One region of the Aggregatilinea sp. genome, then DNA from elsewhere that is predicted to be linked to it. Evidence: riboswitches for the same ligand, from Rfam matches in the RefSeq annotation. Region 1 holds a riboswitch; each other region holds the start of a gene.

The links. A riboswitch is a leader RNA that binds a small molecule or an ion and turns the genes downstream of it on or off. The one in region 1 is predicted to bind S-adenosylmethionine.
Region 2: another riboswitch for S-adenosylmethionine. It lies ahead of metK (methionine adenosyltransferase); the one in region 1 lies ahead of metH (methionine synthase).
Region 3: another riboswitch for S-adenosylmethionine. It lies ahead of V7116_RS04130 (O-acetylhomoserine aminocarboxypropyltransferase/cysteine synthase family protein); the one in region 1 lies ahead of metH (methionine synthase).

The regions. Positions count from the first base shown of each region.
Region 1 covers NZ_DAISHJ010000003.1:84,655-89,427, reverse strand. The annotation lists gene V7116_RS02285 (PLAT/LH2 domain-containing protein) at 1-23, opposite strand, end outside; gene V7116_RS02280 (GNAT family N-acetyltransferase) at 129-617, shown strand; gene V7116_RS02275 (hypothetical protein) at 614-1,258, opposite strand; gene V7116_RS02270 (hypothetical protein) at 1,362-2,402, opposite strand; SAM riboswitch class I at 2,584-2,691, shown strand; gene metH (methionine synthase) at 2,807-4,773, shown strand, end outside.
Region 2 covers NZ_DAISHJ010000101.1:4,171-8,943, reverse strand. The annotation lists gene V7116_RS20090 (ATP-binding response regulator) at 1-960, opposite strand, end outside; gene V7116_RS20085 (PadR family transcriptional regulator) at 999-1,802, opposite strand; SAM riboswitch class I at 2,041-2,160, shown strand; gene metK (methionine adenosyltransferase) at 2,332-3,531, shown strand; gene V7116_RS20075 (aldo/keto reductase) at 3,831-4,754, opposite strand.
Region 3 covers NZ_DAISHJ010000007.1:46,585-51,357, forward strand. The annotation lists gene V7116_RS04120 (aspartate kinase, monofunctional class) at 1-326, shown strand, start outside; gene metX (homoserine O-acetyltransferase MetX) at 464-1,684, opposite strand; gene V7116_RS04130 (O-acetylhomoserine aminocarboxypropyltransferase/cysteine synthase family protein) at 1,767-3,095, opposite strand; SAM riboswitch class I at 3,223-3,325, opposite strand; gene asd (aspartate-semialdehyde dehydrogenase) at 3,633-4,697, shown strand; gene V7116_RS04140 (GIY-YIG nuclease family protein) at 4,738-4,773, opposite strand, start outside.

The DNA.
Region 1 (4,773 bases):
ATGGTGTACACGTTTTGCTTCATCGTTATTTCCTACCCGCTTCGCACGCTTTATGCTATAGTCCTGCCATGTCTTGACTGGTGATGGAACCTCTTTCAATCATAAATTCAAATAATTCAATGGCCTCTATGCTGCCTTCAGAACTCGAAACTCCCACTCTGTCCCTTTTTATCCGTCCCGCTCAACCTGCCGACGCCGACGCGCTGATCCAGACCTGCTGGCGCGATCGCACACTGTCCACAGCGGCGGATATGCTGCGCCGCACTGAAAAAATGGCGTCGCATCATCGCGGGCTGGCGCTGGTTGCCATTTGCGATGGCGCACCCTGTGGCTTCGGCCTGCTGACGCTCTGGCCGCGTGCGGGCGAAATCAGCGACTTGATTGTAACCGCCAAGCTGCGCGGGCGCGGCGTCGGCACGCGGTTGGTGCAGGCGCTCAGTGATGCCGCGGCGGAACTGGGCGTGCGCACGCTCGAAATCGGCGCGGCGCTGTCCAATCCACGCGCGCTGGCATTGTACCGGCGGCTCGGTTTCAAGGACGCGCGCACCATCGAGCTGGACCTGGGTTGTGGCCTGGAGCCGGTGGTGTACCTGACCAAAGCGCTGCCGAAGGGCTAAGTCGCCCAATCCTTCAACTCGCCGCTGTACAGATCGCGCACGCGCTGATCCTCCGGGTCCGGGTAGCCGAACCGGTCGATTAGCGTGCCTAGCGTGAACTCGCTGCTCTCGCGGTTGCCCAACAGCAGTTCCTGCAGCACGATGTCGATCACCAGGATCAGGCGTCCGAAGTGGCTGTACTGGCTGGGGAGGGCGGTGAACAATGTGGCGAAGATCCGCTCGCGCAGTTCCAGATCCTGCACGCCGCTGCCCGGCCAGCCCACGATCCAGTTGTGCTGGTAGACGCCGATCGACAGCACGTCCGCGCGGAGCTGCGCTAGCTGCTGGATCGCGGCGCGGCGTGCGGAAGCGTCTGAAAGGCGGTGCGTTTCGCGAAAGGGCACATTGCCGAGCATCTCGTACATGCGCCCCGGCTCTGTGGTGCGGATCACGCGGCCCAGGCTGCGCTGCTCGAAGCGGAACGCACGTGAAAGAGCGCGCGTGCACTCCATGTAATACTGCGCGAGGTGCTTTTGCCCGGCGTGGCGGTCGATGCGCCAGATCAGCGACAGTAGATCGCTGAAGTCCAACGACAACTGCGGCGGATTGAACGGGCTGTAAGGGGATGTAAGCTGGTTGATGCGCGTCTGGTCGCGGTTCATCGCACGTTGATCCTGGGACACCTGACAGATTGCAGGCCCGGTCCTGATTGAAAGCTGTTGTAGTGGGACCCACACCAAGTATAGGCGCGTCCGCTCTGTTTAACTAACTGCCGCGAAAACGACCGCGCGCGATATTGACCATATCCACGAGCATCCCGTACGCCGTGGTCGTGGGGTCCGTGTCGCCTTCGACGATGGTCAATTGGTGAAGCGTGTCCGTCTGGAAGGTAACGGCGCTGCTGGTTCTGGACACCTGACACAGCGGATCTCTGAGCGGCAGGCGGGTAGGCTTCACACTGGCGCGCACTGCGCCATTTTCGTTCACGACGTCGCACAGCAGCTTGATGCGCTCGCCCGCTTCCAATGCGGCTTGCGCGTCCTGCACGGTGATCCCCATGATGCCGGTGCGATCTACATCCGCCGGGTGCAGATCTGCGCCCATGATCACGTTAGCCAGCACGACCGTTTTGACGGTGGCGTCCCAGCCTTCGAGATCGGTCGCCGAGTCGGCTTCCGCGACGCCAATCGCTTGCGCCTGCCGCACGGCCTCATCGAATGTGGTTCCCTGTTCCAGTGCGCTCAACACGAAATTTGTCGTACTGTTCAGGACGCCCTGAATGCGCAGAATCGTCGTCGCCAACAGTCCCTCGCGTCCCACGCTGAGGACCGGCGCGCCATCCATGACCGTACTCTCGAAGAAGAAGCCGAGATCTTTTTCCGCGGCAAGCGCGCGCAGTTCCTGGTAGGCGAACGCGACCGGACCCTTGTTGGCCGTGACGACGTGCCGCCCGGCCTTGAGCGCGGCGCGGACGTAATCGGTGGCGGGCTGGCCCGTCCGGGGATTCAGCCACGTTGCTTCCATGACTAAATCAGCAGGGCAAACATCGATGAACGCCAGCGTATCGCTGACCGGTTCGCCCTTGTGCAGCGTGTCCAACCGCTCGCCTGCTTCGACGGCGCGCAGCGCGGCCTGTAAGTCCAACCCGTCGGGATCGATCGCGCATCCGCGCGACTGGGTGGCGATGCCCGTGACACGGAAGGTGAGGTCGTATTCATCGCGGAGAGTGGCAGCTTTGACGTCCAGCAGGCGCGCCAGGGCGCGGGCGACGTTGCCGAAGCCGAGCAGCGCAATATCGAGGTGCATTGCGGCGACAGTCCTTTCGCGGAGCGGGGAGTTGCCTCTGATAATGGTTGTATTATACCCAAAATGATGGAACGTCGAGCTTCCTGCTCAAACAGGTTCGGCAAACGGGATAGAATCATACGGCATGGGCGGACTTAATTGGCACGCCGGTCTGACTTATGGTACGATCATCCGCAGTTTCACCTCATCCAGAGCGGGGGAGGGACCGGCCCTGTGAACCCGCGGCAACCCCTGGCCACAACCGGCCAGTACGGTGCCAACTCCGGCAGCGCCTACTGGAAGATGAGGGCCCGCGAGATGCATATTCACGGACGCCCCTTGTTGCTGTAGGGGCGTTTTAGTTCGCGGGGCTGAGGCTCCGTGCGGCGACCGGCGGCGAAGGCCACCAGAAGAGGCGAATCCCCATGACGAACGCGACAAAATCACACGAGCGTGCTTTTACCAACCGGCGTTATCTTGACGCGATTGCGGACCACGTATTGATTTACGATGGCGCGATGGGTACCAGCATCCAGCGCTATAACCTGACCGCCGAGGATTTTGGCGGCGCGCGCACCGAGGGCTGCAACGACTATCTGGTGATCACCCGCCCGGATGTGATCGAAGCGATCCATGCCTCGTTTCTGGCCGTGGGCAGCGAGGTGGTCGAGACGGATACCTTCCGCTCCAACCGTCTGACGCTGGCCGAGTATGGCTTGCAGGATCGCGTGCTGGAGATCAACCAGGCGGCGGCGCGGTTGGCGCGCGGCGTGGCGGATCGCTACGCGGCGGAGACAGGCGTCCCGCGCTACGTGGCGGGCAGCATCGGCCCCAGCGGCAAGCTGCCCAGCTCCGACGACCCCGACCTGAGCAACGTGACGTTCGATGAACTGTCAGCCATCTTCGGGGAGCAGGCGCAGGGCCTTCTGGAAGGCGGCGTGGACGTGCTGCTGGTCGAAACCAGCCAGGACATCCTCGAAGTGCGCGCGGCGGTGGTCGGCATCGACCATGCTTTCGAGCGGACCGGGATCAAGGTGCCGCTGCAGGTACAGGTTACGCTCGATACGTCGGGACGTATGCTGTTCGGCACGGACATCGCCAGCGCGCTGACCACGCTCGAATCGCTGCCGATCGACGTGCTGGGCCTCAACTGCTCGACCGGGCCGGAGCACATGGCGCAGCCGGTAAAGTACCTCGTGGAACACAGCACGAAGCCGTTGAGCATTCTGCCCAACGCCGGACTTCCGATCAACGTCGAAGGCGAGGCGGTCTACCCGATGCAGCCCGATCCGTTCGCGGCGATGCTGTCGGAGTTTGTCGATTGGGGTGTGAATGTGGTCGGTGGCTGCTGCGGCACGACGCCGGAGCACCTTGCAAAGCTGGTCGAGCGCGTGAAGGGTGCGCCCGACGCGCGGCGCGATCCACCCACGCGCCAGCCGGAAGCCGAGGCCGCCGTATCGAGCGGGATGCGCGCGATGGCGATGCGCCAGTCCCCGCCGCCCACGCTGATCGGGGAGCGCGTCAACAGCCAGGGCAGCCGCAAGATCAAACGCCTGCTGCTGGAAGAAGACTACGATGGCATTTTACAGGTCGCGCGGCAGCAGGTGGACGCCGGGGCGCACATCCTCGACGTATGCGTGGCCCTCACCGAGCGCGCCGACGAAGCCGAGCAGATGCGCAAAGTGGTCAAAAAGCTGGCGATGGGCGTGGATGTGCCGCTGATGATCGATACGACCGAGCCGGACGTGGCCGAAGCCGCCCTCAGCCTGTACCCGGGCCGGGGCATTATCAACAGCATCAACCTGGAAAATGGCCTGGCTAAGATCGAGGCGATCGTGCCGATTGCCTGCAAGCACGGCGCGGCGGTGGTCGCGCTGACCATCGACGAGCAGGGCATGGCTAAGACCGCCGAACGCAAGCTCGAGATTGCGCGGCGCATCCACGACATCACCGTGAACGAGTACGGCCTCGCGCCCGAAGACCTGATCTTTGACGCGCTGACCTTCACCCTGGCGACCGGCGACCCGGAGATGGCGGGCAGCGCCGTCGAGACGATGGACGGCATCAAGCGCATCAAGGCCGAACTGCCCGGCGTGCTGACCTCGTTGGGCGTCAGCAACGTCAGCTTTGGGCTGTCGCCCGCCGCGCGCGCGGTGCTCAACAGCGTCTTCCTGACGCACTGCGTTGAGGCGGGGCTGGACATGGCGATCGTCAACCCGGCGCACATTACGCCCTACGCGGAGATCCCCGAGGACCAGCGCAAGCTGGCCGACGCGCTGATCTTCAACACGCACCCCGACGCGCTGGCGCACTTCATCCGGTACTACGAGGAGCACGACGTCGCCGTAGGCGGGGCGGAGCAGGTCGATCCCACTGAAGATATGACCGCCGA
Region 2 (4,773 bases), on a different contig from region 1:
GCTCACCGTGGCTTGCAGCGTGATCGCGCCGCCGTCGGGCGTGTACTTGATCGCGTTGCTCAGCAGATTGCTGTACGCCAGTTCGAGCAGCGACGAATCCGCGAAAAACTGAGAGGGCCACTCGTCCAGGTCGTAATAGAGCGTGAGGCTGCGCTGTTCGATCACCTGGGCGTAGCCGTCGATGACGCGTTTGAGCACTTCGTGCAGGTTGGTGGGGCCCATTTTCAGCTCGACCCGGCCCGACGCAATGCGCGAGATGGTGATGATCTCGCTGATGACGCCGTTCAGCCGCTCGATGGACTCCGACAGGCCCGACAGCACGGCCTGCACCTCGGGACTGCGGGCCATCATCTCCTGAATGGCGGGGGAGGTCTGCACCAGCCGGTTGTAGCCGTAGACGGTGGTCAGCGGCGTGCGCAGCTCGTGCGCAGTGAGCTGGATGAAGTCGTCTTTGATCTGGTCCAGGCGCAACAGGTCGCGGTTGATGGCTTCCAGCTCGCGGACGTTGCTTTCAAGCTGCTGCACGATCTCACGGTTGACCGCCGCGCGGACCGGCGCCAGCGCGCTCGGATCGGGCGGCTCGTGATGCCCCGTCAGGTAGTCTTCGAGCTTTTTGGTCAGCGTGGCGACGTCGACCGGCTTATCGATCGTGCCGGTCATGCCTGCGCGCGCCGCGCGATCGTGCTCGGAGGCGCGGTCGGCGGCGATCAGCGCGACCACCGGCACGGCAGCCATGCCCGGCTCGGCGCGCAGACGCATCATCAGCTCGGCTTCGCTCATGTCGGGCAGGTCGATGTCGATCAGAACCAGATCGGGCCGATGCGTGCGGGCCAGTTCCAGTCCATGCATACTCTGGCTGGCGGCCACTACGCGGTAGCCCGCATAGGTCAGGGCGCGCTGAATCATCAAGCGTCCGGCGTCGTCATCTTCGATGTATAGGATCGTGGCGGGTTGTGTCATGCCGTTCCATCCGGGGAATACGAGCAGCAGGTCAAAATCTAATCGGCGCGCGGCTCATTCTGGCGATCCGCGCCCGCGTCCTCAGCTTCAGGAGCCTGTTCGTCCTGAATATCACCGGGCGCTGGATCCGTGAGGATCGGGATGAGCGGCGGTGTTTCCCGGTCGAGCCGGTTCATGGTGCGTTTCAGATGCGTATCCGCGGGGCCGGACATGGTTGACGCGCGATGTAGCGAGTCGGGATCGTGGGGCAGCACGACTTGCTTGGCGCGCGGAATGTCGGCGGGTTCGGGCAGCAGATCGTCGTCGGGCGGCGCCTGGGCCTCCCACTGGTCGATGAACTGCGTCACCCAGTCCAGTTCCGCTTGCAGCAGGACGAGACGGTGTTCAAAGATCGCAATAACGTTATAAGTCGCTTTGGCGTTCACCAACTGCTGCCAGCGCTCGCGTGCCTGCCCCAGGCGCATCACGAGATCCTGCCGGTAAGCGATGAACGCGCTGCGAAGCTGGGACGCGCGCAGCACGTCCAGGTTCGCCAGGCCCAGCTCGAAGCCGCTGGCGGTCTCGCGCGGGGTGCTGAGCAGATCGGCTACGGCGGTTTGCAGGACGCCGTACCCGGCGGGCGTGATCCGGTACTCGCGGCGAGAGGGGCCTTCGGCGTGCTGGCCCGGCTCGCTTTCGACCAATCCCTGGCGTTCCAGCTTGTCGATGACGTAATACATCGACGAGACGCCGATATTCGTCCAGGCGCGGAGGCCGCGTTGGGTGATGATCGTCTGGATGTCGTACCCGTGCACCGGCCCTTCGGCCACGATGCTCAACAGGGCGAGTTCTGCGTCAGTCATACCCCAAAATCCTGCTGTAGGCCCCTACAGCCGCTCTCGACCACTTGCGTACACAGGTAGAGTACACGAGGCGCGATTGGGTGTCAATTTTGGATCGCGCATGGCGCGCGGTAGAGGCCCGGATTTGGGGATGGCCGGGGACGCAGGCGGGCGTAGGCTGCCACCCGGCACGTGTTGACAGCCCTGATCAGGGGTGCTATCATTCGCGCACCTTTAAAAACAATTTATATTGGAAACACTCTTATCCAGAGCGGCAGAGGGACCGGCCCCGTGAAGCCGCGGCAACCCCTCCGGCTGAGCAACTCCGCGTCAGCCAGAGAAGGGTGCCAATTCCGTCAGGTTTTCTGGAAGATGAGAGCCGTTTTTCCACCCGCCTCAGTGGAGTCTGTCCCGACGAGGCCATGCATGGTGTGAAACGTGCCCCCTGGAGTGTGCTGCCGGGGGGCTTTTTCATGTGTTGGGCAGGGCGGTGGAGCAAGACATTCCATAAGGAGCTTCGGTGAGCGAGAACAAAGCAAGCACAACCTTCATGTCCTCTCCCCAGTATTTCTTCACCTCGGAATCGGTGACTGAGGGACACCCGGACAAGATCTGCGACCAGATTTCAGACGCCGTTCTGGACGCCATCATCGCGGAAGATCCCGGTGCGCGCGTCGCGTGCGAAACCGCGGTCACGACCGGGCTGGTGGTGGTCATGGGCGAGATCACTACGTCTACCTACGTGGACATTAACGCGCTGGTGCGCGATGTTGTGCGCGACATCGGCTATACGCGCGGCAAGTACGGCTTCGACGCCGACACGTGCGGCGTGATCGTGTCGCTCAAGGAGCAGTCCGGCGACATCGCGCAGGGCGTGGACCGCGCGCTCGAACAGCGCGAGGGCGGCCCGACCGAGGATCAGCTCAACGCGGTGGGCGCGGGCGACCAGGGTATGATGATCGGGTTTGCCTGCGACGAAACGCCGGAGCTGATGCCCCTGTCGATCATGCTGGCGCACAAGCTGACCAAGCGCCTGTCGGAAGTGCGCCGCGACGGCACGCTGCCGTACCTGCGGCCCGACGGCAAGAGCCAGGTCACGGTCGAATATGCGTACGGCCAGCCCAAGCGCATCGACACCGTGCTGATTTCCAGCCAGCACGCGCCGGATATTTCCAGCGAGCAGATCCGCGCGGAGATCATCGAGCAGGTGATCAAGCCCGTCATCCCGGCGCACCTGCTGGACGAGAAGACCAGGTTCTTCGTGAACCCGACCGGTCGCTTCGTCATCGGCGGGCCGCTCGGTGACGCGGGCCTGACCGGGCGCAAGATCATCGTCGATACCTACGGCGGCGTGGCACGTCATGGCGGCGGCGCGTTCTCGGGCAAAGACCCGACAAAAGTGGACCGTTCCGCGGCGTACATGGCCCGTTACGTTGCCAAGAACGTGGTCGCGGCGGGATTGGCGCGGCGCTTCGAGCTTCAGATCTCCTACGCGATCGGCGTGGCGCGCCCGCTGTCCGTCGCCATCGAGACGTTCGGCACGGGCTGCATCCCCGACGAGAAGATCGTCGAGCTGATCCGCGCGCACTTCGATATGCGCCCCGCGGCGATCATTCACAACCTGGAGCTGCGCAAGCCGCAGTTCCGGCAGGTGGCTGCGTTCGGGCACTTCGGGCGCGACGACCTGGACGTGGCATGGGAGCGCACCGACAAGGCCGACGCGCTGCGTAAGGCTGCCGGGCTGGAATAAGGCCGGGCTAGCGCTAAAAACGCGACGAGGGTGCAGATATGCACCCTCGTTTTTTGTTTTCTGTTTGTTGCTAGAGCCTGTTATGAACTTATAGCCCCCCATTCCCTGGCCCCTTCCCCCACGCAAGCGGAGGGAAGGGGAAGCCACCCCACACAACCCCGTTGCGCGGGGACCCCAGGAAAAAACGGGCGGAGCAAGCCCCGCCCCTACGGATCGCGGGATGATGAACGCATGAGAATCCAGTTCTCTCGCTCGAAACGTGCATCACACGCTCCAGCGCGTTCCGTTCTGGGGAACGGTTACGCGAGCGCCTGCGGATGATCGGCGCGCACCATGTCCAGATCGGCGGCGCGGGCGTTCGCTTCGACCTGCTCCGGCGACTTGCAGCCGGGGATCACACACGTCACGGCGGGATGCTGCAAACACCACGCCAGCGCCCAGGTCGCCATGTTCACCCCCTCGGGCACTTCTTGCGCCTGGATGTTTTCCACTTCGGCAAGCTGCGCCTGGATCTGATCCTCGCTGCGCGTCGAGCGCACGTCGGTGTCGTCCGTGAAGCGCGTGCCGGGCTTGTACTTGCCGCTCAGCAGGCCGCTGGCGAGCGGGACGCGGGCCAGCACACCCAGGTAATCTTCAAGGCACGCGGGCAGCACTTCTTCTTCGGGGATGCGGTCCAAGCGGTTGTAGACGACCTGGATCGCGCTTGCGCCGACGGACGCCGCCCGTGCCGTCTGGTAAATGTTGGTGTTGGGGCTGATCGACAGGCCCACCGCGCGGATCTTGCCCGCCTGCACCTGCTCGGCCAGCATGTCCCACAGCTCCGGCTGGTCGAAGGCGTCGTTGCTGCCCGAATGGAACTGGTAGAGGTCGATGTAGTCCGTTTGCAGCGCCCGCAGCGAGTCTTCAAGCTGCTGGCGCACCTCGCCGGGTGCATAGGCCGTGTCGCGGTCGAAGCGCGCGTTGAAGTGGTGGCCGAACTTGGTGGCGATGATCCAGTCCTGGCGGTTGTGGCGCACCGCTTTGCCGACCATCTGCTCGGACAGGTGATCGCCGTAACACTCCGCCGTGTCGATCAGGTTGATGTCCAGGTCGTGCGCCCGCCCCAGAATGGCGTCCGCTTCGGGCTGGGTGAAGTCTTTGCCCCATTCGCCGCCGAACTGCCACGTACCGATGCCGATCACAGAGACGCGCAGCCCCGACTTGCCAAGCTGACGGAATTTCATAAAGTCTCCTCTATAATAT
Region 3 (4,773 bases), on a different contig from region 1:
TTGAGTCGATCCAGGACGAGCTGGCGCACGAATATGGCCGCCAGGATATTCAGCGCACCTGGGCCGACGATGATGTCGAAATCGTGACAGTCGTGGGAGCGGGAATGCGTGCGACGCCCGGCGTGGCCGCGCGCGTCTTCGGGGCGCTCAAAGAGGCGAGCGTCAACGTCCTGGCGATTGCGCACGGCGCGAGCGACTACAGCCTGTCGATCGTGGTGCGCGCGGCGGACACGGAAAAAGCGGTGCAGAGCATTCACCGCCTCGTGGTGCTCAATGGCATCAGCAACGGTCACGCGCCCGAAGCGCTCAAGAGCGCGGTGTCCTAGCTCGTCACGTTCAGAGTTGAGGGCGTTTCGTAGGGCGGTGCTTGCATCGCCCTTTTTTGCGGAGTGAAGTGTTGGGGGATATTTACCTATAGCGTTCGGGTAGAAATTGGGGTTTGAGAAAAGAAAAGCGGCGACCGCTACCGGGTCGCCGCTTTGTGATCCTGCCACAGCCGGTCGAGGTAAGTCCCGACCAGATCGGACATCTTTTCGACTTCGACCAAAAACGAGTCGTGGCCGAACGGCGCGTGCACGTGATGGTACTCCACGCTGCGACCGAGGGCCGTTAGCGTTTGCACCAACTCCTGCGATTGGTGCGCGGGGTAGAGCCAGTCGCTCGAAAATGTGATCACCTGGAACTTTGCTTTGACGCGCTCCAATGCGGCGCGCAGCGAGCCGTAATCGGCGGCGATGTCGAAATAGTCGATGGCCTTGGTGATGTAGAGGTAGCTGTTGGCGTCGAAACGGTTGACGAACTGCTCGCCCTGGTGCTCCAAATAGCTCTCGACGGCGAATTCGGGCGTATCGAACGTGTATGGGATCTCGTCCGCGCTTTGCAGCCGCCGTCCGAATTTCTGCTCCAGGGACGCTTCGCTCATATAGGTAATGTGCGCCAACATGCGCGCGACGCTCAGGCCGCCTGCCGGGGCGGGGCCACCATAATAATCGCCGTGGTTCCAGTTCGCGTCCGCGTAAATGGCCTGTCTGCCCGACTCGTTGAACGCGATGTGCTGCGCCGAGGATCGCGGGGTACTCGCCATGAACAGCACCGCACCGACGCGCTCCGGGTATGCCACCGCCCATTGCAGCGCCTGCATGCCGCCCATGCTGCCGCCGCCCGTCGCGAACAGCTTTTCGATGCCCAGATGATCCAGCAAATGCCGCTGCGCCTCGACCATATCCGGCACAGTGACGTGCGGGAAGCGCAGGGCGTAGGGTTTGCCGTCCGGCGCAGTGGACGACGGCCCGGTGCTGCCCTGGCAGCCGCCGATCACGTTCGAGCAGATCACGAAGAAGCGGTTGGTGTCGAACATCTTACCGGGGCCCACCGCCTCATCCCACCAGCCCGGCTTTTCGCTGGCCTGCGACGTGTGATAGCCCGCGACATGTGCGTCACCGGACAGCGCATGGCAAATCAGGATCGCGTTGCTGTGGCTGGCGTTGAGCGTGCCGTACGTCTCGTAAGCGAGCGTGAAGCCTTCAAGTGTTTCGCCGCTGCGCAGGTGCAGCGGCGTATCGAACTGGGCGTATTGGCGCTTGACGATCCCCACGGAACCGGGCCGCGAGCGCCGGTAAGTCGGCTGCGGCCTGGGGTGGCTGATCGTCTTGCGCGTGGTAGTCGAGTCAGTTGTCATGACCATGATTGGTGCTGCTGCCTTTACCGGGTTCAAAGCTCGCCGGGGGCGTGCGCACGCCCCCGGGAGAATAGACTCTTGGAATGGTTTACGGAACTGCGACCGGCTTGACGCCTTGCGCCACCGTGAGCGCCTGATCCAGGTCCCACAGGATGTCGTTGATGTCCTCAATGCCGACCGCCAGCCGCACGTAGTCGTCGGTCACGCCAGACGCGACCTGTTCCTCGGGGCTGAGCTGTTGGTGCGTGGTAGTCGCGGGGTGGATCGCCAGCGAGCGGGTGTCGCCCACATTCGCCAGATGCGAGAACAGCTTGAGGCTGTCGATGAACTTGCGTCCACCTTCACGCCCGCCCTTGATGCCAAAGCCGAGCACTGCGCCTGCGCCCTTGGGCAGATATTTCTTGGCGCGCTCGTAGCTTTCGTGGCTGGGCAGGCCGGGGTAGTTGACCCACGACACCGCCGGATGCCGTTCCAGGTATTCCGCGACGGCTTGCGCATTTTCGACGTGACGCTGCACGCGCAAGGCGAGTGTTTCCAGCCCGATGATGTTCAGGAAGCTGTTAAACGGGGCCTGGCTGCCGCCCAAGTCGCGCAGGCCGACCACGCGCGCCCGCCCGATAAAGGCCGCCGGGCCAAGCACGTCAGCCAGCACCGCACCGTGATAGGCCGGTTCCGGTTCCACGATGCCGTCGTGGCGTCCGCTGGCCTTCCAGTCGAACTTGCCGCTGTCCACGATCACGCCGCCGATGCTCAGGCCGTGCCCACCGATCCACTTGGTCGTCGAGTGCACCACGATATCCACGCCATGCTCGAACGGGCGGCACAGGTACGGCGTGGCGAAGGTGTTATCGACCACCACCGGGATGCCGTGTGCGTGCGCGACCGCCGTGATGCCCTCGAAGTCGGGGATTTGCAGCTTCGGGTTGCCGATCGTTTCCAGGTAAATCAGCTTGGTCTTATCGTTGATCAGCCGCTCGAATGCTTCGGGGGTGTTTTCCTCCACGAAGTGCGTCGTGATACCCGCGCGCTTGAGCGTATACGCCAGCAGGGTGTACGTGCCACCGTACAGTGCGCTGGTTGCGATCACTTCGTCGCCGCTGTTCGCCAGGGTGAGCACGGTCAGCGTTTCCGCGAACTGGCCCGACGCCGTCGCCAGCGCCCCGATGCCGCCTTCCAGCGCCGCAATGCGTTCCTCGAACACGGCGTTGGTCGGGTTCATGATGCGGGTGTAGATGTTGCCCGGTTCTTGCAGCGCGAACAGCGCCGCCGCGTGATCCGTGTCGCGGAATTGGTACGATGTGGTTTGGTAAATCGGGACGGCGCGGGCGCCTGTGGTCGGGTCTGGGGAGTAACCCGCGTGCAGAGCCTTGCTGTTGAACTTCAGGGTGTGTTCGGTGTGACCATTAGTGCCTGACATGTTCGTGCCTCCTTAGGGCGGTTGATGGGTCGATTAGCAGCGGTGAACCCCATTTCCCCGAGGAAACAACAAAAAAGTCCTTCCCCGGAGAGAGAAGGACTTGAACATAGCGATATCTGCCAGTCCCCTCTCATCTTCCAGAAGATTCTGCCGGAATTGGCACCACTTTCGGAATCCGAATGGTTGCCGCGGTTTCAAAGGGCCGGTCCCTCCACCGCTCTGGATAAAAGGGTATGCTGCTATTCAATTGGTAACTGGGAGACAGATTATCATGGCCTAAAAGATTTGTCAACAGGGTTCTGAAAAATTCATCCAAAAATGGTTCGGGGACATTATGAGGTGAAAAGTCGTTCCAAAACGGGCTAAATTGATCGCAAAGTGGGCATTTTACCGAAAACCGCCGCGCCTTCAGGCCGGATTTGATATCCCCTGTGATGGGGCCGGAGTCTATTTGGCGGAAAGCGCCGATGGTCGGCGGGTGGTGAGTATGGTAACGTTGTGCCACTGTGAAAGCATCCCGTGATCAGAGGTGAACCTATGGCAAGCAGGCAGAAACAGATCAACGTTGCCGTGCTGGGAGCAACCGGCGCGGTCGGCCAGCGCTTCATTCAACTGCTTGAAGGGCATCCCTGGTTCCGCGTGACTGAGCTGATTGCAAGCGAGCGCAGCGCGGGGCAGCGGTACGGCCAGGCGACTCGCTGGGTGCTGTCCGGCAATCCGCCCTCCCACATCGCGGACTGCGAGGTGCTTCCGCTGGATGCGGATGTGCAGTCGCCCATTGTGTTTTCGGCGCTGCCCAGCGACATCGCCAAGACCGTCGAATGGCGGCTGGCGGAGCAGGGTCACATGATTTGCTCCAACGCCAGCGCCTATCGGATGCAGGAAGACGTGCCGATCCTGTTGCCCGAAGCCAACGCCGAGCACGCCGCGCTGATCGGCGTGCAGCGCCGCAAGTACGGCTGGAGCACGGGCGGTGTGGCGACCAACTCGAACTGTACGACGGCCCCGGTCGTGATGGCGTTCGCGCCGCTGCGCCAGTTTGGGATCGAAGCCGCGCAAGTCGTCAGTATGCAGGCGATCAGCGGCGCGGGCTATCCCGGCGTTTCCGCTTTGGACATCACCGAGAACGTCGTCCCCTACATTGGCGGCGAAGAGGGTAAGGTCGAGACGGAGCCGCGTAAGATGCTTGGCGCGCTCGACGGCGAGCAGATTCAATGGCTGGACTGCGTGATGAGCGCGACCTGCACGCGCGTCCCGGTGATTGATGGGCACCTCGTGGCGGTGTCGGTGCGCTTCGTGGAGGACGTGACCGAGGCGCAGATCCTGGAGGCGTGGCAGTCGTTCCGTGGGCCCGATCCGGTTCCCGGTCTGCCGACCGCGCCGGAACAGCCGGTAGTGGTGCGCTCCGAGCAGGATCGTCCCCAGCCGCGCCGGGACCGCGACACGGGCGGCGGCATGGCGACCGTGGTGGGCCGCCTGCGCCCCGATCCGGTGATCGGCGGCTGGAAGTTCCTCGCCATTGCCCACAACACCATTCGCGGCGCGGCAGGTTGCTCGATTTTGAACGCCGAGCTGCTGGCGGAGACCGGCTATCTGGAATAGGCAGATCTCGAAGGATATGGGCTATGCCGTACAGGGCGTCTCAGAGCAGATCAACCCACGCCGGGCTGTCTAATCT